Linked DNA regions of Aquitalea magnusonii. The protein of the gene in region 2 interacts with the protein of the main gene of each other region in a pairwise test. Links are inferred from orthologs where the notes say so. Each region holds a gene or a part of one and is shown on either strand. Other genes may lie near its edges. The genes, in order: purT and DLM_RS12775.

What was found.
Region 1: the proteins of DLM_RS12775 (region 2) and purT interact in binary tests that used the Escherichia coli proteins (3 or more experiments, as listed by UniProt). The link is inferred for Aquitalea magnusonii from one-to-one orthologs.

What each region holds. Positions count from the first base shown.
Region 1 is NZ_AP018823.1:3,510,940-3,521,696, forward strand. The notes cover bases 2,430-5,335. They hold purT (formate-dependent phosphoribosylglycinamide formyltransferase), read right to left. Parts: upstream 4,530-5,335; coding sequence 3,330-4,529; downstream 2,430-3,329. Other genes in these bases: DLM_RS16710 (PaaI family thioesterase), read left to right, coding at 2,445-2,873; DLM_RS16715 (group II truncated hemoglobin), read right to left, coding at 2,940-3,326; DLM_RS16725 (D-amino acid dehydrogenase), read right to left, coding at 4,607-5,335. Also shown: DLM_RS16690 (AAA family ATPase), read right to left, coding at 1-157; DLM_RS16695 (histone deacetylase family protein), read left to right, coding at 254-1,213; glycerol-3-phosphate 1-O-acyltransferase PlsY, read right to left, coding at 1,275-1,901; DLM_RS16705 (dihydroneopterin aldolase), read left to right, coding at 1,974-2,333; more of DLM_RS16725, read right to left, coding at 5,336-5,863; DLM_RS16730 (CheR family methyltransferase), read right to left, coding at 5,974-6,837; iron-sulfur cluster insertion protein ErpA, read right to left, coding at 6,913-7,263; argC (N-acetyl-gamma-glutamyl-phosphate reductase), read right to left, coding at 7,359-8,402; DLM_RS16745 (methyl-accepting chemotaxis protein), read right to left, coding at 8,505-10,385; rpsI (30S ribosomal protein S9), read right to left, coding at 10,716-10,757. UniProt on the Escherichia coli protein: Involved in the de novo purine biosynthesis. Catalyzes the transfer of formate to 5-phospho-ribosyl-glycinamide (GAR), producing 5-phospho-ribosyl-N-formylglycinamide (FGAR). Formate is provided by PurU via hydrolysis of 10-formyl-tetrahydrofolate.
Region 2 is NZ_AP018823.1:2,686,098-2,696,767, reverse strand. Bases 6,119-8,937 are described here. They hold DLM_RS12775 (polyprenyl synthetase family protein), read right to left. Parts: upstream 8,067-8,937; coding sequence 7,170-8,066; downstream 6,119-7,169. Other genes in these bases: DLM_RS12765 (SDR family NAD(P)-dependent oxidoreductase), read left to right, coding at 8,453-8,937; DLM_RS12770 (exodeoxyribonuclease VII small subunit), read right to left, coding at 8,056-8,289; dxs (1-deoxy-D-xylulose-5-phosphate synthase), read right to left, coding at 6,119-7,153. Outside these bases: DLM_RS12800 (methyl-accepting chemotaxis protein), read right to left, coding at 1-860; protein-disulfide reductase DsbD, read right to left, coding at 1,136-2,914; DLM_RS12790 (alpha/beta fold hydrolase), read left to right, coding at 3,079-3,876; DLM_RS12785 (MgtC/SapB family protein), read right to left, coding at 3,870-5,162; more of dxs, read right to left, coding at 5,303-6,118; more of DLM_RS12765, read left to right, coding at 8,938-9,286; DLM_RS12760 (helix-turn-helix domain-containing protein), read left to right, coding at 9,508-10,404; DLM_RS12755 (hypothetical protein), read left to right, coding at 10,522-10,670.

The DNA.
Region 1 (10,757 bases), 830 kb from region 2 along the record:
CCAGGCCATGGGCGAGCGTGGTTTTCCCCACGCCGGGCACATCCTCGATCAGCAGGTGGCCACGGGCAATCAAGCAGGCGAGCGCCAGCCGGATGGCACGGGGCTTGCCCAGGATAAGCGTGTTCAGTTGACGATAGGCAAGGCTGAGTGATTGCATTTGGACCCGGTTGCGCGCAGTATTTATCGAAAATACATAAAAGATAAAACTCGCGTCCATTGTACGCAAACAATCGTACGCAACAAGGAAACGCTCGTGTTAACTTGGCTAAAAAACCGTCTACAGAGAAATGGACTCACTGCCTACATCACCCACCCTGTCTGCCTGCAGCACAATATGGGGGTAGGCCACCCGGAATGCCCGGAACGCCTGGTTGCCATCAAGGACCAACTGATGGCAGCACAGATTTACGACAGCCTGCATGAGGTGGAGGCACCGGAAGTCACCGAGCAGCAACTGGCAAGAGTCCACCCGCCACGCTATGTGGAATACATCGAGGCCTGTGCGCCCACGGTTGGCACCTTCCGCATGGACCCGGATACCGCCATGGCACCGGGCACCCTGCCTGCCGCACGTCGCGCCGCCGGTGCGGTGATCAAGGCGGTGGAACTGGTGTGCGAGGATAAGGCACCCAATGCCTTCTGTGCCATTCGTCCGCCGGGCCATCATGCCGAACACGACAAGGCGATGGGCTTCTGCTTCTTCAACAATATCGCCGTCGGCATTGCCCATGCGCTGTCCACCTACAAGTTTGAGCGGATTGCGGTGATCGACTTCGACGTGCATCACGGCAATGGCACCGAAGACATCTTCCGTGACGACCCGCGCGTGATGATGGTGTCCATCTTCCAGCACCCCTTCTACCCTTACTGCGGCGACAACCCGGCAGGGCCAAACATGGTGAATGTGCCGCTCAAGGCCGGCAGCACCGGGCGGGAATTCCGCGAAGTGGTGGAAAACGTGTGGCTGCCCAGCCTGCACGACTTCCAGCCGCAGATGATCTTTATCTCTGCCGGTTTTGATGCCCACCGCGAGGATGACATGGGTTCACTGGGGCTGGTGGAAGCGGATTATGAGTGGGTAACCCGCCACCTGATGCAGATTGCCGACCAGTATGCCGATGGCCGCATCGTCTCGGTACTGGAGGGCGGCTATGACTTGTCCTCGCTGGCACGCAGCGTAACCGCCCACGTCAAGGTGCTGTCCGACGGCTGATGGCCAAAGGCTGCAAAAAAAGCCACCGCATGCGGTGGCTTTTTAGTTGGTCGGCAAGCGACTAATTGCCCTTTTTCTCGGCCTTCTCGCCAATCTTGCCTTCCTGCCCGGTCAGCAGCTTGATCAGATTGGATTTGTGGCGGTGAATCACCAGGATGGCAATGATGATGCAGGTGCCAAAATACGGCGAGGACGGCTGTACGATGAAATAGGCATACACCGGCACCATCACGCAGGCAACGATGGCGGACAGCGAGGAAATCTTCACCACAAAAGCCATGAACAGCCAGGTGGCAATGGCCGCCAGTGCCAGCCAGATATTGAAACCGAACAGCACGCCCACTGCGGTGGCCACACCCTTGCCGCCCTTGAAGCCGAAGAATACCGGCCACATGTGGCCGATCAGCACCGCCAGTGCCGACATGGCAATGGCCTGCTCACCCAGTCCGTATTGCGGGCCGAACCAGGCCGTCAGCGCCACCGCCACCCAGCCCTTGGCACCATCGCCCAGCAAGGTGAGTACGGCGGCCAGTTTCTTGCCGGTACGCAACACATTGGTGGCACCGGGGTTGCCCGAGCCGTAGCTGCGCGGGTCGGCCATGCCCATGGCCTTGCTCACGATCACGGCAAAAGACAGCGAGCCCAGCAAGTAGGCCGCAACAATGAAGGCAAATGCTGTCGTGGTCATGGTGTATCCATTAGAATAGAAGGCTTCGGATTTTACGGTATCGGGCGACAAAGCCCAACTCCCGACATAGCAATGGACATCATTTTCCTGCGCGAAGTACGCGCCGACACCATTATCGGTGTTTATGAGTGGGAGCGGAAAAATCCGCAAACCATCGAAATCGACCTGGAAATCGGCATTCCCAGTGAAGTGCCCTGCCACAGCGACAATATCGGCGACACCATTCACTACGGTGTGGTGGTGGAACGCTTGCGCAAGGCACTGTCGGAACAGCACTTCCTGCTGCTCGAAGCACTGGCGGAATATATCGCCAAGGTGATTCGCGAAGACTTTGGCGCACCCTGGGTACAGGTTTCCGTCACCAAGCTGGGCATTCTGCCCGGCGTGCGCCGCGTTGGCGTGCTAATCGAGCGTGGTCACCGGCCGCGCTGATTTTTTCACGCCAGATTGTCGCTGTACCCTTGCTCCGTGCATGGCGCTGGCAAATTGACGTTGACGTAATGGTCATGCACCATGGGCCATTATTCTGAGCGAAACCACCCCATGAGCCAGATCAGCGTTGCAGAGTTCCAGGCCTTGATCGACAGCGAACTGCCGCTGGTCAAACTGTTCGGCATGCACACCGAGGACATTGCCAACGGCACGGCCCGCTTGCGCATGCACTTCAACCCCGACCTGATCCGCCCCGGTGGCACCATTGCCGGCCCGGCCCTGATGGCGCTGGCCGATGCCACCCTGTATGCCGTGGTGCTGGGCATGATAGGCAAGGTGGAACTGGCCGTCACCACCAGCCTGAATATCAATTTCCTGCGTAAGCCACCGCAGGAAGATGTGATTGCCGAAGGCCGCATCCTCAAGCTGGGCAAGCGCCTGGCCGTGGGCGAGGTGCTGCTGTATTCCGCGGGCAGTGACGAGCCGGTGGCCCATGTCACCGGTACTTATTCCATTCCGCCGTTGCCCGATAACAGATAAACAAAAACCCTCTGCCGGCAATGACCGTGCAGAGAGTTCTCCGGTTACGCTGAATCAGACCGGCGCTTACTCTTCCTGATTGCGCATGAAGTCCGCGGTGTTATAGAAGGCTTCCAGCAGCTTGGCCTTGAGCCAGTCCTCCACCAGCAGTTCGTTCACCGCCTGGGTCATGCACTGCATCCACTGGTCGCGCATTTCCCCGTCCACGGCAAACGGCATGTGGCGCATGCGCAGGCGCGGATGACCAAACTTTTCCATGTACAAGCCCGGCCCGCCCAGCCAGCCGGACAGGAACATGAACAGCTTTTCCCGCGAACCGGCCAGATCAGCCGGGTGCATGTCGCGCAGCACCTTGACCGAAGGGTCGCTGTCCATGATGTCGTAGAAGCGGTTGGTGAGCCAGCGCACCACGCCTTCACCACCCATCAGCTCGTATGGCGTCATTTCCTGCATGGCTCAGTCCTTTACCGGCTTGACCAGCGAAGCGGCCAGCAAGGCACGCTCACGCGCAGTGGCCACATCATCCGCCTGGGCCACCGCCACGCCCATGCGACGGCGGACAAAGCTTTCCGGCTTGCCGAACAGGCGCAGGTCGGCACCCGGCACCGCCAGTGCTTCGGCCACGCCTTCAAAGGCAATGCCCTGCTCTTCCATGCCACCGTAAATCACCGCCGAGGCACCGGCGCTGCGCAGGCTGGCATCCACCGGCAAGCCCAGAATGGCACGGGCATGCAGTTCGAATTCGGAGAAGCGCTGGGTGGCCAACGTCACCAGCCCGGTATCGTGCGGGCGCGGGCTGACTTCGGAGAACCATACCTGATCGCCCTTGACGAACAGCTCCACCCCGAACAGACCACGTCCGCCCAGCGCATCGGTCACTGCCTTGGCCATTTCACGGGCGCGCAGCAGTGCCAGTTCGCTCATCGGCTGCGGCTGCCAGCTTTCCACGTAGTCGCCGTTCTTTTGCAGATGGCCGATGGGGTCGCAGAAGTGGGTGGCAATACCGCCCTGACCATCGCTGGCACGTACGGTGAGCTGGGTGATTTCGTAATCGAAGTCGATGAAACCTTCGACAATCACCCGGCCCTTGTCCACACGGCCGGCACTGACGGCATATTCCCAGGCTTTGGCCACCTCATCCGGCCCACGCAGCAGCGACTGGCCCTTGCCGCTGGAGGACATTACCGGCTTCACCAGGCAGGGGTAGCCGATGCCGGCGTCGATGGCCTGCTGCAATTCGTCCAGCGAGGAAGCAAAGGCAAACGGCGAAGTGGGCAGGCCCAGCTCGTCCGCCGCCAGACAGCGGATGCCTTCGCGGTTCATGGTGAGGTTGGTGGCACGGGCGGTGGGGATCACCTCGGCCAGACCATCAGCCTCGATGCGCAACAGCTCTTCGGTGGCAATGGCTTCGATTTCCGGCACGATCAGATGCGGGCGCACCTGCTCCACCAGCGCGCGCAGCGCGGCGGCATCCGACATATTGATGACATGGCTGCTGTGAGCCACCTGCATGGCCGGGGCACCGGCGTAGCGGTCTACCGCAATGGTTTCCACCCCCAGGCGCTGCAATGCGATGACAACTTCCTTGCCCAGCTCGCCGCTGCCCAGCAGCATGACACGCAGCGCAGTGGCGCTGTGCGGGGTTCCGATACGCATGGTCCGACTCCAGTTAGAAAATGAAAGAATCCAGGCCGGCATTTTAGCATTGCTGCCGTGCTAGCCGCTGCGCCGGATCAAACACCCTGAAAGGCAAAATCAATCGGCGGAGCGCGGCCGCTGATGATTTCCGCCAGCGCCCTGCCGCTGCCCGCGCCTTCCGTCCAGCCCAGCGTGCCGTGACCGGTATTGAAGTAAAGATTGGGATACGGGCTGCGGCCAATCAGCGGCACATTGCCGGGCGTGGCCGGACGCAAGCCGCTCCAGAACTCGGCGGCATCCCAGTCGGCCACCTCCGGCATCAAGGCCTGGCCACGCTTGATCAAGGACTGACAGCGCACCGCATTCAGGCTGCTGGAGTAACCAGCCAGCTCCGCTGTACCGGCAATGCGCAGCCGCGAGCCCAGACGCGAGATAACCACCTTGTAGGCTTCATCGGTAATGCTGGCCAGCGGGGCCGTGGCCGGGTCGCGCAAGGGCAAGGTGGCGGAATAGCCCTTCCACGGATAGATGGGCAGGCGCAGCCCCAACGGTGCCGCCAGCAAGGGCGAATAACTGCCCAGCGCCAGCACGTAGGCGTCGGCTGTCACGCGGCGGTAATTGCCTTCCGGCAGATTGACCGACACGCCGCTGATGCGACCATTGTCAGTTTCCAGCGCATTGATGCGGGTATTGAAACGGAACTCCACCCCGGCACGCGCCGCATGCTCAGCCATGGCGCAGGTATACAGGTGGACATCGCCGGATTCGTCCGACGGGCAGTAGCTGGCACCGGCCAGCGTGGGAGCAATGCCGGCCAGTGCCGGCTCGATGCGTGCCAGTTCTTCCCGGCTGATGATGTGCTTGTCCATGCCCAGCTCGCGCATTTGCGCGGCCACATGGGCGGCCTCGTCCAACTGGCGCTGGGTATGAAACAAGGACACAATGCCACGGGTCTGCTGCTGGTAATCCAGATTGAGTTCGGCGCGCAGCAGCTGCAGGGTATCGCGGCTGTAGCGGCCCAGCGCCAGCATCTGGCGCATATTGCGTTCGGCACGGCTGGCGCGGCATTCCAGCAGGAACTGCCAGCACCAGCGCCACTGGGCCGGGTCCAGCCGCAGGCGGAACAATAGCGGGGCATCGTCGCGCAGCAGCCATTGCAGGATTTGCCAGGGGGCGGCCGGGTTGGCCCAGGGCTCGGACTGGCTGACGGAAATTTGCCCGCCATTGGCGAAACTGGTTTCGCGCGCCGGCCCGCTGGCGCGGTCCAGCACCACTACCTCATGCCCTGCACGGGCCAGAAACCAGGCGGTGGACACCCCCACCACGCCTGATCCCAGCACAGCTACCTTCATGTTGACTCCAGCAGACGTGACAACGGGCAAGTCATGCTTGCCCGTCCGGCTCAGCCGATTGAGACCCCGGATACTACGCCGCAGCGCAGCAGGGCTCAATGGGGGAAACGCTACTTTTTCGGCGCGTGCTGATACACCGTCTTGCCACGCAGCTGGAAGTAGTCCGAGGCAAAATAGAAGTTTTCCGAGTGGCCGACAAACAACAAGCCATCGGGCTTGAGCAGCGGGGCGAATTTTTTCAGCACGGCAAACTGGGTGTCACGGTCGAAATAAATCATCACGTTGCGGCAGAAAATGGCATCGAACTGCTTGCGCAGCGCCCAGTTGTTTTCGATCAGGTTCAGCCGCTGGAAGGTGATCATATTGCGTAACACCGCCTTGGCCTGATAATTGCCATCCGGCAATTTGTCGAAATACTTGTGCGCATGGCCGGGCGGCAGGCGGGCAATCTTGTCTTCCGGATAAATGCCCTTGCGGCCGGTTTCCAGCACGCTGGTATCCAGATCGGTGGCGATGATGCTGATGGCCGGCTTGCTGCCATGTGGAAAGGCTTCCAGCGCGGTAATGGCCAGCGAGTAAGGCTCCTCACCGGTGGAGGATGCTGCGCACCAGATGGACAGCTCACTGGCACCTGCCGCCGCCCTTTGCTTCAGGTGATCCGCCAGAATCGGGAAATGATGTTCCTCGCGGAAAAAGAAGGTGAGGTTGGTGGTGAGTGCATTCACAAACTGCTCGAACTCACGCTTGCCGGCTACCGACTCCAGATAATCCACATAGGCGGCAAAGGTGGCCAGCTTCAGCTCGCGGATGCGTCTGACCAGGCGGCCGTACACCATGTCCTTCTTGGACGGGTTCAGCGAGATACCGGCCTCCTTATAGATCAGCTTACGGATGCGCTCGAAGTCGGCATCACTGAAACTGAATTCGCGATTGAATTCAACCTTGGGCAATACCAGTGGTGGCAGTTTATTCATCTTGTTTCCCCCGATACAAAAAAACCCGGACTGAGTCCGGGTTTTCATTCTACTCCTGTTTGTCGCCCCGCCGGTTTACACCGAGAAGGAAGAACCACAACCGCAGGTGGTGGTGGCATTCGGGTTGCGAATGACAAACTGGGAGCCTTCCAGGCTTTCCTGATAGTCGATCTCGGCACCCACCAGATACTGGTAGCTCATCGGGTCAACCAGGAAAGTCACGCCGTCTCTCTCTATAGCGGTATCGTCCTCATTGGCGATTTCGTCAAATGTAAAACCGTACTGGAAGCCGGAGCAGCCACCGCCAGTCACGAACACGCGCAGTTTCAGATCAGGATTGCCCTCTTCCGCGATCAGGTCCAGCACCTTGTTGCAGGCGCTGTCGGTAAAGTTGATCGGGGACAGCATTTCGGTAGTCTCGGACATGGTTCACCTCGCAAATCGATTTCGGCCTCGCAGCCATTCACCTACTATTTTAGTCGGATATCAGGGCGAATGGCCAATATTCAATCATCCCTGCATCAAGGCAGCAGCGGAACGATGTCCAGACCGGCGTTTTCCGGCTGGCCGAACATCAGGTTCATGGTCTGCACGGCCTGACCGGATGCGCCTTTCACCAGATTGTCTTCCACCACTAGGATGATCAGCAGATCGCCGTTGCCCGGACGATGCACGGCGATGCGCACGGTGTTGGAACCACGCACGCTGCGGGTTTCCGGGTGGCTGCCAGCCGGCAGCACATCGACAAAATGCTCACCGGCATAGCGCTGTTCAAACAGGCTCTGGAAGTCGGTGTCCAGCGCCTCCGGCTTGATGCGGGCGTAGATGGTGGAATGGATGCCGCGAATCATCGGCGTCAGGTGCGGCACAAAGGTCAGCTTGACCGGGCCGCCATGAATGGCCGACAAGCCCTGCTCGATTTCCGGCGAATGACGATGACCCTTCACGGCATAGGCCTTGAAGTTGTCACCGGCTTCGGCCAGCAGCGCGCCGACCTCGGCCTTGCGACCGGCACCGGACACGCCGGACTTGCAGTCGGCAATCAGCGTCTGGGTGTCGATCAGCTGTTTGCCGCCTTCCAACAGCGGCAGCAGACCCAGTTGTACCGAAGTGGGATAGCAACCGGCCATGCCCACCAGACGCGCTGCGCGGATGGCATCGCGGTTCACCTCCGGCAAGCCGTATACCGCTTCGGCCAGCAGGTCGGTGCAGCTATGCTCCATCGCATACCATTGCTGGAACACTGCCGGGTCTTTCAGGCGGAAATCCGCCGCCAGGTCGATGACCTTGACGCCGGCAGCCAGCAGTTCACGCGCCTGCGCCATGGCCACGCCGTGCGGGGTGGCAAAAAACACCACGTCGCACTGCTCCAGCGGGGTTTCATCCGGGGTGGAGAAGGCCACATCCACGCGACCGCGCAGGCTGGGGAACATCTCGGCCACTTTCATGCCTGCTTCCTTGCGCGAGGTAACGGCCACCACCTCGGCACCGGGATGCCCGGCCAGAAGACGCAACAGTTCGACACCGGTATAACCGGTACCGCCGACGATGCCCACCTTGATCATGCTGTACTTCCTTGTGTAAATAAACGTCGCAAAAGTGACAGTCTAAGGACTAGGTCGGCGTGATGCAACCGCGATCTGGCCTGCGTCACACAGGCCGGAGGCTTACAGGCGGAACTGGGCCACCATGGTTTGCAGATCGGTCGACAAGCGGTGCAGTTCGGCAACAGTTTGCGTTGCTGCCTGCACCGCCTGGTCGGTCTCGATAGTGGCACGGTTGGCCTGTTCGGAGGCGCGGGCCATTTCATTGGTTGCCACCGACTGTTCGCGGGTTGAATCGGCAATGTCATGAATCGCCCCCACCACCTGCGCGATGCGTCCCTGGATGCCTGACATGTCCTGCGCTACGCTGCGCGAGGCTTCCACACCACTGGCCACCGAGCGCTGCGTGCCAGCCATATCATCCAGCGCAGTGTTGATATCGCCATGGGTAGCATCAATCAGTTGGCCAATTTCCACCGTGGCCTTGGCAGTGCGCTCGGCCAGCTTGCGTACTTCATCCGCCACCACGGCAAAACCACGGCCAGCCTCACCGGCCCGGGCCGCTTCGATGGCGGCATTCAGTGCCAGCAGATTGGTTTGGTCGGCAATGTCGCGGATCACGCCGATAATGGTGTTCATTTGCCCCGAACGTTCACCCAAGGCATTGAGCGCGCCGCCCAGATGTCCTACTTCGCGGGCGATATTGGCAATATCGTCAGCCAGCCGGCCAACCGCCTGTGCCGAATGGGCTGAAGTTGTTCCGGTTTCACTGGCAGCTTGCTCGGCCATCGTTGCATTGTCGGCAATATGATTGATGCTGACGGTGATCTGCTCGATAGTAGCCGCGGCAGCACTGGATACTTCGGACTGGCGCTGGGACTGGCTGGCCACGGTATCAGTAACCTGTTTCAGGCTATCTAGCTCGCTATTGAGCGCAATGGCATGCTCGCGCACATCGATGAACATGCGGCGCAAACTGGCGACAAAACGATTGAACGCCGCCGCGGTCTGGCCGATTTCGTCCTGATGCTCCACCTGCAACTGGTGTGTCAGGTCGGCATGGCCGCTGGAAATCTCCAGCAAGGCATCACGCAAGCGCACCAGGCCACGCAGCAGACGGGTAAGTGCCAATTGCGCCAGCAGAATGGCCACAATGCTACACACAAGGCCAGCCAGCACCAGTGTAATCAACAAACCCTGCAGCGGTGCCAGAATGGAGGCTTTGTCCACCACGCAACCTAGCACCCAGTCTGAACCGGGCACCGGTATCAGTTGTACGAAAACGGGGCGGCCAGCAATTTCCAGCTCCGCCAACTGGCTGTGTTCATCCGCTTGCTGCAGCAAGCCCGCATCCAGGCCCGGCATCACCTCGGCCACCGGTTTGAGTGTACTGTCGGCGGCCGGGTGCGCCACGATCTTGCCACTGCGGGTGGCCAGAAAAGCATAGCCGTCGCCGCGCAGCTTGATGCCCTGCACCAGACCGATAATGCCCTCCAGCGAGATATCCCCGCCCACCACCCCCTGCAACTGCTGATTACGCAGCAAGGGATAAGCCACGGTCACGCCCAGCTTCTTGGTACTGGCAAACACATAGGGCTCGGTTACAACGGCATTGCCGGCACTGGCCGCCTGCTTATACCAGGGACGCGAGCTTGGATCGTAGCCATCCGGCGCATGTTTTTCCGCCAGATGATAAACCATGCGCTTGTCGGCATAACCGACAAATAGCTGGTCAAACCGGCCTGCCGTTTTGCCCTCCTGCAACTGGGGCAGAATATCGCCATTACTCACCAGTGCAGTTGCTGTTGACTCCACCGCATCCTTGCGCTGGGCCAGCCAGTTGCCCAGTGCGCTGCGATTGCCCAGCACGGCGGCATCCAGCTCGTGCCGGACGCCTTCGATGATTTCCGTGCGCATGCGCTGATAGGACAAAACCGCCAGCACAGTAACGACCACCACCAGCAAAACGGCAACAAAAGCCAGCAAACGTTGCTTCAAAGACATCGGAATTTCCTGTTGATCAGCATATGGCCAGGCGTTTGCACGCTATGGCCAGGCCACCGGTAACGGTTGGCCGGTAACACAAAAGGAGGCCACCATACACCGTGCGCGCACAGGGGTAAACCCGTTAAACCTTCCTGCATTTTCTTTGTAAACTAATTAATTAAAATGACAGCTTAAAGACATTTCTATGAATAGGGTAATACCCATCAGGGGCACAGCACAGGACAACGCCGCGAAGCGGATGACTGGCGGAGGCTCGGCGGGTATGAAAGCAGCAGGAATAGAAAAAGCCGCCCGGAGGCGGCTTTTGCATAAACAGGAATCCGGCGCTTAACGCTTGGAGAACTGCTTGGCGCGGCGAGCTTTGCGCAG
Region 2 (10,670 bases):
GAAGTCAGCGAAACCAGATCCTCGCTCATGTTCAACAAGGAGGCGGTATGGCCCTTGATGACTTCGATATCCTTCAGCGATTCGCGGGTGGTTTCCGCCACAACCCGGATTTCTTCTTCAATATGACGGCAGTGTTCGCGGTTGCCTACCGCCTCTTCCACAATCCCGGCCACCGATTGTTTGACCTGGGCCAGATCCTTGCTGATCTGATCAATGCGGGTAACGGCCGAACCAATCTCGCCGGTGCCGGAACGTGCTGCCTGGGCAACCTGCGAGGCGGCGCGGCTGTTGGCAATCAGCGAATCCACCTGGCTGCTCAGCGCGCTGAGCGTGGCCTGAATCATTTGCACCGCGCCCTCGGTCTGGGCTGACAGGTTCTTCACATTATCTGCCACCACGGCAAAACCGCGACCGGCTTCCCCGGCGCGGGCCGCCTCGATGGACGCATTGAGCGCCAGCAGATTGGTTTGCTTGGCGACATCGTTGACCGTTTTGGAAACCTGGGAGACATGTTCCAGCGAGGTGAGGATTTCCGGCAGCTTGGCTTCGATCTGGCCAACACCGTCCACCAGCTCCAGGATGGCATCCAGTGCCACTTTGACGGTGGCGCGGGTTTCTTCCATGCAGGTGGCCGCCTCGGTGGCATTTTTATGGGTGGATTCGGCCGCATCGCCGATACGGGTGTTGGCACCGGACAGGGAATGCACCGCCTCGACCATCGAGGCCATTTTCTCTGTGCGGCTGGTGGCTCGCGCATGCACCGTGTCCACCCGGCCGTCAATTTCCACCGATTCAATGCCCAGCCGGCCAACGCGCTCGGCCAGCGCGGTGACAGTACGGCGCAAGGTATCTTCTGACACGGTATCTTGCGGCCCGCTCGCGGCCGGCTGATCACCCTTCACCCAAAACATGAGACCCATAACTCCCCCAACATTCATCTGCGGTTTCATTAACGGCACACAAGCAGCTGGCATGGCCTGTCAGTACGACTCGGTTTTTGCACTGCACAATGCTATCAGAATAGCACGCAAAATAGGATCAGTACGCACAGGGCCTGAGCCCTGCCCATACTGATCCTGGATATTAGCGATAATGATGATAAATGTTAATGACGTTTGGGTTGCTGCCGCATGGTTTACAGTCGGCGGGCAAAATCGGCAGCCGGGGTAAAGCCAATGATGCGGTCACGCTCCTGGCCTTTGCGGTCAAACAGGATGATGCCCGGCGGGCCGTACAGGCCAAAGCGTTTAAGCAGGGCCTGATGCGCTGGCAGGTTGGCAGTCACGTCGGCACGCAGCAGCACATAGCCTTGCAATTTGGCTGTCACGGCCGGGGCGGGGAAGGTGTCGCTTTCCATTTCCTTGCACGACACACACCAGTCGGCATAAAAGTCCAGCAGCAGCGGCTTGCTGGCAGCCCGCGCCTCAGCCAGTGCGGCATCCAGCCCGGCGATGTCGTTGACCGGGCCAAAATGCATGGCCTGGCTGGCACCGGCCTGCGCCTTGTTACCCGCCAGCCATTTCAGCGGATAGCGTGGGTCGCTTTCCCCGGCCAGCGCCCCGGCCAACTGCGCCGCGCCCACCAGGAACAGCAGCAGGCCCAGGCCCTTGCCCAGCTTGTGGCTGATGTGGGCATTGCCCGGCAGGGTTTCAAACGCCTTCAGGAACACCGCACAGCCCACACACAGCGCCGCCCACAGTATCAGCACCAGCATGGCGGGCAGGAAGGGCGTGGCCATCCAGATCGCCAGTGCCAGCATCAGCACGCCAAAGGCGGCCTTCACCGCCTTCATCCAGCCACCGGCACGCGGCAGCACGTGGCCGCCAAATGTGCCGATCAGGATCAGCGGCAGGCCCAGCCCCAGCGCCATCGCATACAGCGCGGCACCGCCCAGCACGGCATCGCCGGTGCTGCCGATATAGCCCAGCGCCAGCGCCAGCGGCGGTGCCACGCAGGGGCCGATGATCAGCGCCGACAGCGCGCCCATGGCAAACACCGTGGCCAGCTTGCCGCCGGACAGCCGGTTGGAGGCATTGGCCAGCCGGGATTGCAGTGCCGAAGGCAGTTGGATGGTGTACAGATCAAACATGGACAGGGCAAACACCACCATCAGCACGCTGGCACTGAGAATGACGGCAGGCTGTTGCAGCCAGACAGTCAGCAGCGAGCCGGTGAGCCCGGCAATGATGCCGATCACGGTGTAGGTGAGCGCCAGCCCCTGCACATAAGTCAGCGACAGCCAGAAGCCGCGCCGGCGCGTGATGTGCTGGCCCTCACCGGCAATCAGCGAAGAGACAATGGGTAGCAGCGGATACATGCAGGCAGTGAAGGCCATGCCGATGCCGGCCAGCAGGAAGCTGCCCAGCGTGGCCAGCCAGCCCTTGGCCGCCAGATTGCCACCACTACCCGCCGGCTTTCCCGGCACCGCCTCGGCCAGCCAGTTGCTGCTGTCATTGCCGGCGCTGCCATAGGCATTGATGTCCAGGTGGTGGGTATAAGGCGGGTAGCACACCCCGGCGTTGGAACAGCCCTGCAGTTTTACATCCAGCCGGAATTGCGCTGGGGCATCGGCATGCAAGGGCAGCTTGATCAGCTTCTGGCCAAGATAAATCACCTGCTTGCCAAAAAAAGCGTCCTGCTTTTCCTTGCCGGCTGGCAGTTCCGGGCTACCCAGCAGACCGGCTGGGGCGGTGGTGAAGGACAGGCGGTCGCGGTAGACATAATAGCCATCCGCCACCTTCAGTTGCAGCAACAGGTGATCGGGCTGGCGTTCCACGCTGACGGCAAAGGCCTTTTCCGGTGGCAGCAGGTCTTCCTGGTTGACCGCCATGGCGGCAGTGCTCAGACCGAGCAGGCCAAGCAGCGCCAGCAGGCGCCACAAGGGGGACAACAGGCGTAACAGGGAGTGCGGCATGATGGTGCGTTATCTGGAGGATGCAAGGGTTGACCAGCAAGAGGCCCGCCGGTTCCGTGCCGGCTGGCGGCGGCTAGCGGCTGGCGCGGTTACTGCGGCTGGAAAAACGCTATTTTACGGTAGTATCGAGCCATAACAAATCAAAATGGGCGCAACATCACATCATGCAGCACATCATTCATTTTGCCCACGCCAACAGCTTTCCCGCGCCGGTATACGGCAAGCTGCTGCGCGCACTGGGCCAGCACTACCAGTTAGGCTGGCTGGATTGCATCGGCCACGACCCGCGCTATCCGGTGACGGACTGCTGGCCGCATCTGGTGGACGAAACCATTGCCGTGCTCAGCCGCTACCGCCAGCCGGTGATTGGCGTGGGCCATTCGTTGGGCGGCTATCTGCTGTTTTATGCCGCCATCCGCGCGCCAGAACTGTTCAAGGCGTTGGTGATTCTGGACTCGCCCTTGATGGGGCCGCGCCGGGCCGGGCTTATCTGGCTGGCCAAGAAGCTGGGCCTGATCGCCCGCATCACCCCCGGCGGCAATACTCTGGGACGACGCGACTGTTGGGCCAGCGTTGCAATGATGCACGACTATTTTGCCCGCAAACCGGCCTTTGCCCGTTTCGACCCGGACTGCCTGGCCGACTATGCGCTGCATGGCAGCGAGGACGACGGCCAGGGCGGGCGGCGTTTGCGCTTTCGCCCACAGATCGAACACCAGATTTACTGCGCCCTGCCGCATGACTTTCCGCGCTATCGCGGGCAATTGACGGTGCCAACCGCCTTTGTCGCCGCCAGCCGCCACGATGTGGTGCGGCCCTCCGACCTACGCTATATGCAGCGCCACTTCGGCATGCAGCTACATGAGATGACGGGCAGTCATCTGTTTCCGCTGGAAGCGCCACAGCAGACGGCGCAGACCATCCTGCAATTACTGCCCGGCCTGCTGGCCCGCGTTCAGTGACTGCCTGATAGCACCAGCAGGCCGGCCAGCATGCCGCCGCTGGCCGCCAGCAGGGTGGGCAGGCAGCGGCGCGCCAGCGCACTGCCGCCCAGGCTGGCAATCAGGCTGAACTTGAATACATTGTTGGCGGTAATGGCCAGCGCCAGCGTGGTGGCCACCTGCTGGCCGTCCAGCCGGTTCTCGCCAAACAGATTGAAAGCCGTCAGCGAGATGGCGTCCACATCGTTCAGGCCGGAAATCAGCGCTACCACATACACGCCCTTGCTGCCGAACTCGGCATTCAGCCAGGCGGCGCAAAACATCACCAGCGCAAACATGGCACCAAAGCCCAAGGCCAGCTTCATTTCGGAAGGGTTGCTCAGTTGCAGCTCCGGCTGCGGCTGGCTGTTATTGTGCTGGCGCAACTGCCACAGGGCGGCACTCAGGCCGCACAGCAGGCCGGGCAGCAGCACCCATGTTACCGCTGCCAGCACACTGGTTTGCACCACGGCGGCCAGTACCAGCAGCCGTGCAAACAGCACCAGATTGGCCAGCAGGATGACGGCGGTAGCCAGATTGAGCGACAGCGGATTGGCGCGTGCTTCGCGGGCATAAATCAGGCTGGTGGCGGTGGAGGAAACCAGCCCGCCCAGAATGCCCAGCAAGGGGCCGCCCACGCGCTGGCCGAGAATCTTCACGGCCAGATAGCCGGACAGGCTGATGCCCACGATCAGCGTCACCATCAGCCATACCTGATGCGGGTTCACCGCCTGATACGGGCCGAAGGTGCGGTTGGGCAGCAGTGGCAGCACGATGAAGGACAGCGCGGCAAACTGCAGCAGCGACAGCAGGTCGCGCCGTTCCAGCTTGTGGGTGAGGCCGGTGAGTTCCGGTTTCAGGTAGAGCAGGGCGGTGGCGACAATACCCACCGCCACCGCGACACCGCCAAAGCCATGCCATACCAGTGCGCCCAGGCAATACACCACCAGCAAGGAAACCACGGTGGTGGTGCGCGGCTCGGTCTTGTCGCCGTCGGCGCAGCGTTCCGGCAGAAAGCCAAACGAGGCCACCGCCAGCAGGCCGACGGTTTGCAGCAGCACGCCATGCGATGCCGCGTCCAGCATGGCGGCCAGGGTGCCCAGCACGGCAGTCAACGGAAAAGTGCGGATGCCGGCCAGGGTGTGGTGCTTGCGCTCGCGCTCCACCCCCATCAGCAGGCCGATGGCCAGACTGGTGACAAACAGCGGCAGCGCCTCGAACGGGCTGCCTGTGAGATTGAGCCAGCTTGCCAGATCAAAACCACCCATGACTTCCCCTTGTTCAGTTTGGCGCGGCTAAGCAAAACCTTGCTGCAGCCTTGCGCCTCCTTGCCGTACTGCTGGCACTGCCTGCGTCGGCGCGCCTGGCCCCAGGGGCGCTACGCTGTTTTTCTTGGCCGCTGTTGTGACTATTGGGGCAACCAGTTGCGGATACTCGCCTCGATGCCGCTGGCGTTGAGGCCGCAATCGGCCAGCAATACCGTGGGGTCGCCATGTTCAACATAGTCGTCCGGCAGGCCCAGCAGCAAGGCAGGCTTGACGATGCCCATGGCCTGCATGGCCTCCAGACAGCCGGAGCCGGCACCGCCCATCACCACGTTTTCTTCCACGGTGACGATGTAGTCATGCTTGTCGGCCAATTGGCGGATCAAGCCGGTATCCAGCGGTTTGACAAAGCGCATGTCGGCCACCGATGCATCCAGCGCCTCAGCCGCCGCCAGTGCCGGTGCCACCATGCTGCCAAAGGCCAGAATGGCCACCTTGCCCTGGCCGCTGCGGCGCAGCACGCCCTTGCCTACCGGCTGGGCGCTCATTTCCTGCTGGATGTCCACGCCGGGGCCGACGCCGCGCGGGTAGCGCACCGCGGTGGGGCTGTTCATGCAGAAGGCGGTGTACAGCAGTTGGCGGCATTCGTTTTCGTCGGACGGGGCCAGCACCGTCATATTGGGAATGCAGCGCAGGAAGGAAATATCGAAGGCACCGGCGTGGGTGGGGCCATCGGCACCCACCAGACCGGCGCGGTCGATGGCAAACATGACCGGCAGATTCTGCAGCGCCACGTCGTGGATCAGTTGGTCGTAGCCGCGCTGCAGGAAGGTGGAGTAAATCGCCACCACCGGCTTGGCACCATCACAGGCCAGACCAGCAGCAAAGGTAACGGCGTGCTGTTCGGCAATGGCCACGTCGAAGTAGCGGTCCGGGTGTTCCTTCTCGAAGCGCACCAGGCCGGAACCCTCGCGCATGGCCGGGGTGATGCCCACCAGGCGCGCATCCAGCTTGGCCATGTCGCAAATCCAGTCGCCAAACACCTGGGTGTACTGCGGCTTGCCACCACTCTTGCCACCGGCCAGGCCGTTGGCCGGGTCGAACTTGGTGACGCCGTGGTATTTCACCGGGTCGTTCTCGGCCAGCTTGTAGCCGTGGCCCTTCTTGGTGACGATATGCAGGAACTGCGGCCCTTTCAGGCTGCGGATGTTCTTCAGCGTATCCACCAGCACGTCCAGATCGTGCCCGTCGATCGGGCCGATATAGTTGAAGCCGAATTCCTCGAACAGCGTACCGGGGGTGAAGAAGCCCTTGACGTGCTCTTCCACCTTGCTGGCAATTTCCTTCAAGGGCGGGGCCATGCCCAGCACCTTGCTGGAGCCCTCGCGCATGGCGGCGTAGAAGCGGCCGGACATCAGCTTGGCCAGATAATTGTTCAGCGCGCCGACATTGGGCGAAATCGACATGTCGTTGTCGTTGAGGATCACCAGCAAATCGGTATCCATCGCCCCGGCGTTGTTCAGCGCCTCGAAGGCCTGACCGGCGGTCATCGCGCCATCACCGATGATGGCCACGCACTTGCGGTCCAGCCCCTGCATCTTGGCCGCCGCCGCCATGCCCAGCGCCGCACCGATGGAGGTGGACGAATGGCCGACGCCAAAGGTGTCGTAAGGCGATTCCTCGCGCTTGGGAAAGCCCGCCAGCCCGCCTTTCTGCCGCATGCTGCCCATGCGCTCGCGGCGGCCGGTGAGGATTTTGTGCGGATAAGTCTGGTGGCCCACGTCCCATACCAGACGGTCGTCCGGGGTGTTGAACACATAGTGCAGGGCGATGGTCAGCTCGATGCTGCCCAGGTTGGAGGCAAAATGGCCACCGGTCTTGCTGACCGTATCGACCAGGAATTCGCGCAGTTCCGTCGCCAGTTGCGGCAGTTGCTGGCGGCCCAGCGCACGCAGGTCGGAGGGCTGATGAATGGTGTCGAGCAGCGGAGTCATTGTTGTGCTTCTGCGGTTAAAACGAGCGGGCCACAATGTAGTCGGCCAGTTGTTTCAGTCTATCGGCAGCCGGGCCAAAGTCTTCCAGCGCGGCAAAGGCCTGCTCGCGCAGCTCGCGGGCAAACTGTTTGGCCTCGGCCAGACCCATCAGGCTGACGTAAGTAGGCTTGTCGTTGGCGGCGTCCTTGCCGGCGGTTTTGCCCAGCGTGGCGGTATCGGCTTCGCAGTCCAGTACGTCGTCCACCACCTGAAACGCCAGGCCAATGCGTTTGGCAAAGATATCCAGTTGTTCGGTCTGCTTTGCGTTCAAGGGCTGACCGGCCATCGCGCCCAGCAGCACGGCGGCGCGAATCAGCGCACCGGTCTTCAGCATGTGCATGAATTCCAGCTCGGGCAGGTTCAGCGTCTGGCCCACGCTGGCCAGGTCAATCGCCTGGCCACCGGCCATGCCGCCATGGCCGGAAGCGCGCGCCAGCAACTGGCACATGGCCAACTGGCTGGCCGGGCTTACGCCTTCCATCGGGGTGGCAATCAGCTCGAATGCCAGGGTTTGCAGCGCATCACCCACCAACAGGGCGGTGGCTTCGTCGAACTCCACATGACAGGTGGGCTTGCCACGGCGCAGCACATCGTCGTCCATACAGGGCAGGTCGTCGTGGACCAGCGAATAGGCGTGGATCATCTCCACCGCCGCCGCCACGCGTGCCAGGTTTTCCGCGCTGGCACCGCTTAATTCGCCTGCGGCAAAAGCCAGCAGCGGACGCACCCGCTTGCCGCCTTGCAGCGTGGCATAGCGCATGGCCTGATGCAGGCGCTGCGGCAAGGTGTCCGCCGAGGGCAGAAAGCGGGTGAGGGCGGTTTCCATGGTTTGCTGGATCTGCGTCATCCAGCCGATGAAGGATTCATTGGCCATTACTGAGGTCCAGCGGTTTGAGTTCGTCGTTTTCCAGAATTTTCAATTGCTGCTCGGCGTCAGACAGCTTGCCCTGGCAGAACTTGATCAGCTCAATGCCTTGCTTGTACGACGCCAGCGCCGTTTCCAGCGGCACATCGCCGCCTTCCATCGCCTGGATGATGTCCTCCAGCTGCGCCAGCGCGGTTTCAAAGCTGGCCGGGGCTTTGGCGGATTTCGCCATGGCGTTTTCCTTGTCGCAAAATCGGTAGTCGGCCATTTTATTCCATTTCCACGGCAACACGATATTTTTGTCAGGCTGGCAGGCCGCAGCGAAACCGCTTTAGCAATGCCGTCAGGATGGTGTAGGGTTGCGCCTGTTTGCCTGATTTCGACGAGGTTGTGACGTGTCCCACCCCCCTTGCATTCTGATTACCGGCTGCTCCAGCGGCATTGGTTACCACACGGCAAAACTGTTCGCCCAGCGTGGCTGGCGGGTGTTTGCCAGTTGTCGCCGTGCCGAGGATGTGGCCCGGCTGCAAGCCGAAGGGCTGGAAAGCCTGCAACTGGATGTCACCGACAGCGCTTGCATTGAGCGCGCACTGCAAGCCGTGCTGCAGCAGACTGGCGGGCGGCTGGATGCCCTGTTCAATAATGCAGGTTTCGGCCAGCCCGGCGCGGTGGAAGACATCCACCGCCAGGCCATGCGCGAGCAGTTTGAAACCAATCTGTTCGGCCCGTGGGAACTCACCAATGCCGTGCTGCCCGTCATGCGCGCCCAGGGCCATGGCCGCATCATCTATAACAGTTCCATTCTGGGGTTTGCCGCCATGCGCTGGCGCGGCGCCTACAACGCCAGCAAGTTTGCCATGGAAGGCATGTGCGACACCCTGCGGCAAGAGCTGCACGGAACCGGCATTTTTGTCTCGCTGGTGGAGCCGGGGCCGATTGAAAGCCGCTTCCGCCCCAATGCCCTGCAACGCTTCTTGCAGAATGTGGATGTGGCCGGCAGCGTGCATCGCGAGGAATACGAACGCCAGTTAGTACGCCTTAAAAAAGAAGGCCACGCCGCACCCTTCACCCTGCCCGCCACCGCCGTGGGCGAGGCGGTATGGCAGGCGGTCAGCGCCAGCCGCCCCAGGGAGCGCTACCGCATCACCAAACCCACCAAGGTGTTCTGGGTGCTACGCCGCGTGCTGTCCACCCGCGCTTTTGACTGGGCGCTGCGCAAGGCGGTGTAAGGCTGTGGAATGATGGGGGGAGCTGAAGTCCTGACGTGGTCAGCCTGCTCGCTTACAATCAGCCTTCCCCTGATGGACACCTTACTACTGCCATGATCGTTGCTTGCGGCCTGTTATTGGCCGGTTACTCAATATTCAGTTGCCTGCTGCTTGTCATCACGCACTTTCGCCCCGGCAGTTACCCGGATCAGCCCCATTCACGCCAGATGGGCATCGCTTTCTTGTTGACACTGGCAGTGCTGCAGGGGGTGCATGCTGCCTTGTTGCTTGGCTATCCCGATGCCTTGGCATCCGTGCTTTATCGGGCCTGTTTGTTTGCCGCCGCGCCCTGTTTCTATTTCTACAGCCATCCCTTACTACACCCGTCATTGAGCAAGGGCAGCCTGTGGCGCAAATGGCCGCACCTATTGCCTGTATTGCTAGGCACAATGCTGCCATTTGCACTGGCCTTCCCCCTGGCTTTTGCCTTGGGCATGGCGTATCTGCTGTGGTTTGCCCGTTCCATCTATCGACTTCGCGCAGAACGTGAATGTTTTCAGCGTGAACTGCTGCTGGTAGGGGGGGTAGTGCTGATTGCAGCCCTGGTTGCCCTGGCCGGTTTGCTGCCCACGCGCATTCATACAGCGCAATTTTTTGCGCTGTATTCCTGTGCCATCGGTATGGCGTTGTGGTTGACGCAATTGACCTTGGGCTTACGTCCGGCCATGCAGGAAGACATTGTTGCCGCTGCCAATGAAGCCTATCGCACCAGCACCCTCGGCAATGTGGACTGTGAGCGGGTACAAGCCAGGCTGGAGCAGTTGATGCGTGAGGAACGGCTGTACCAAAATGCAGAGCTTAGTTTGCCGATGTTGGCTCAACAGCTGGGATTGGGCGCACATCAATTATCAGAGCTGCTCAATATCCGCCTGGCCAAGGGCTTTTCACGTTATTTGCGTGAACAACGCGTGGCCGCTGCCTGCACCATGCTGCTGGCAGAGCCATCGGCATCGGTACTGTCGGTTGGCCTGAGTGTTGGTTTTGCCTCGCAATCAAACTTTTATGAAGCATTCCGCGAGATCCAAGGCATGACGCCGGGTAGCTATCGAAAGCTGATGAGTGCCGAAAAAACAGCATGAAGTGCTTCTGTTTTATCATTCCGGATTAAATAAATGCTTCTGTTTGTGCCGAGCGGAAGCTTTGCCTGCTAGTAAAAATCATGATGAGGGCTCCTGAACACACCTGAGGAGCTCAAGATGGCCGACATTCTTCCCCTGCTGTTGAAATGCCTGTTAAGCCTCGTCATCAGTACAATTGTCATCCGCATCCTGCAACGTCATCTGGCCGCCTTGCTACAGCGCCTGTGCCAGGACGCAACTGCCGCTGCATTCTGGCGCGACTATAC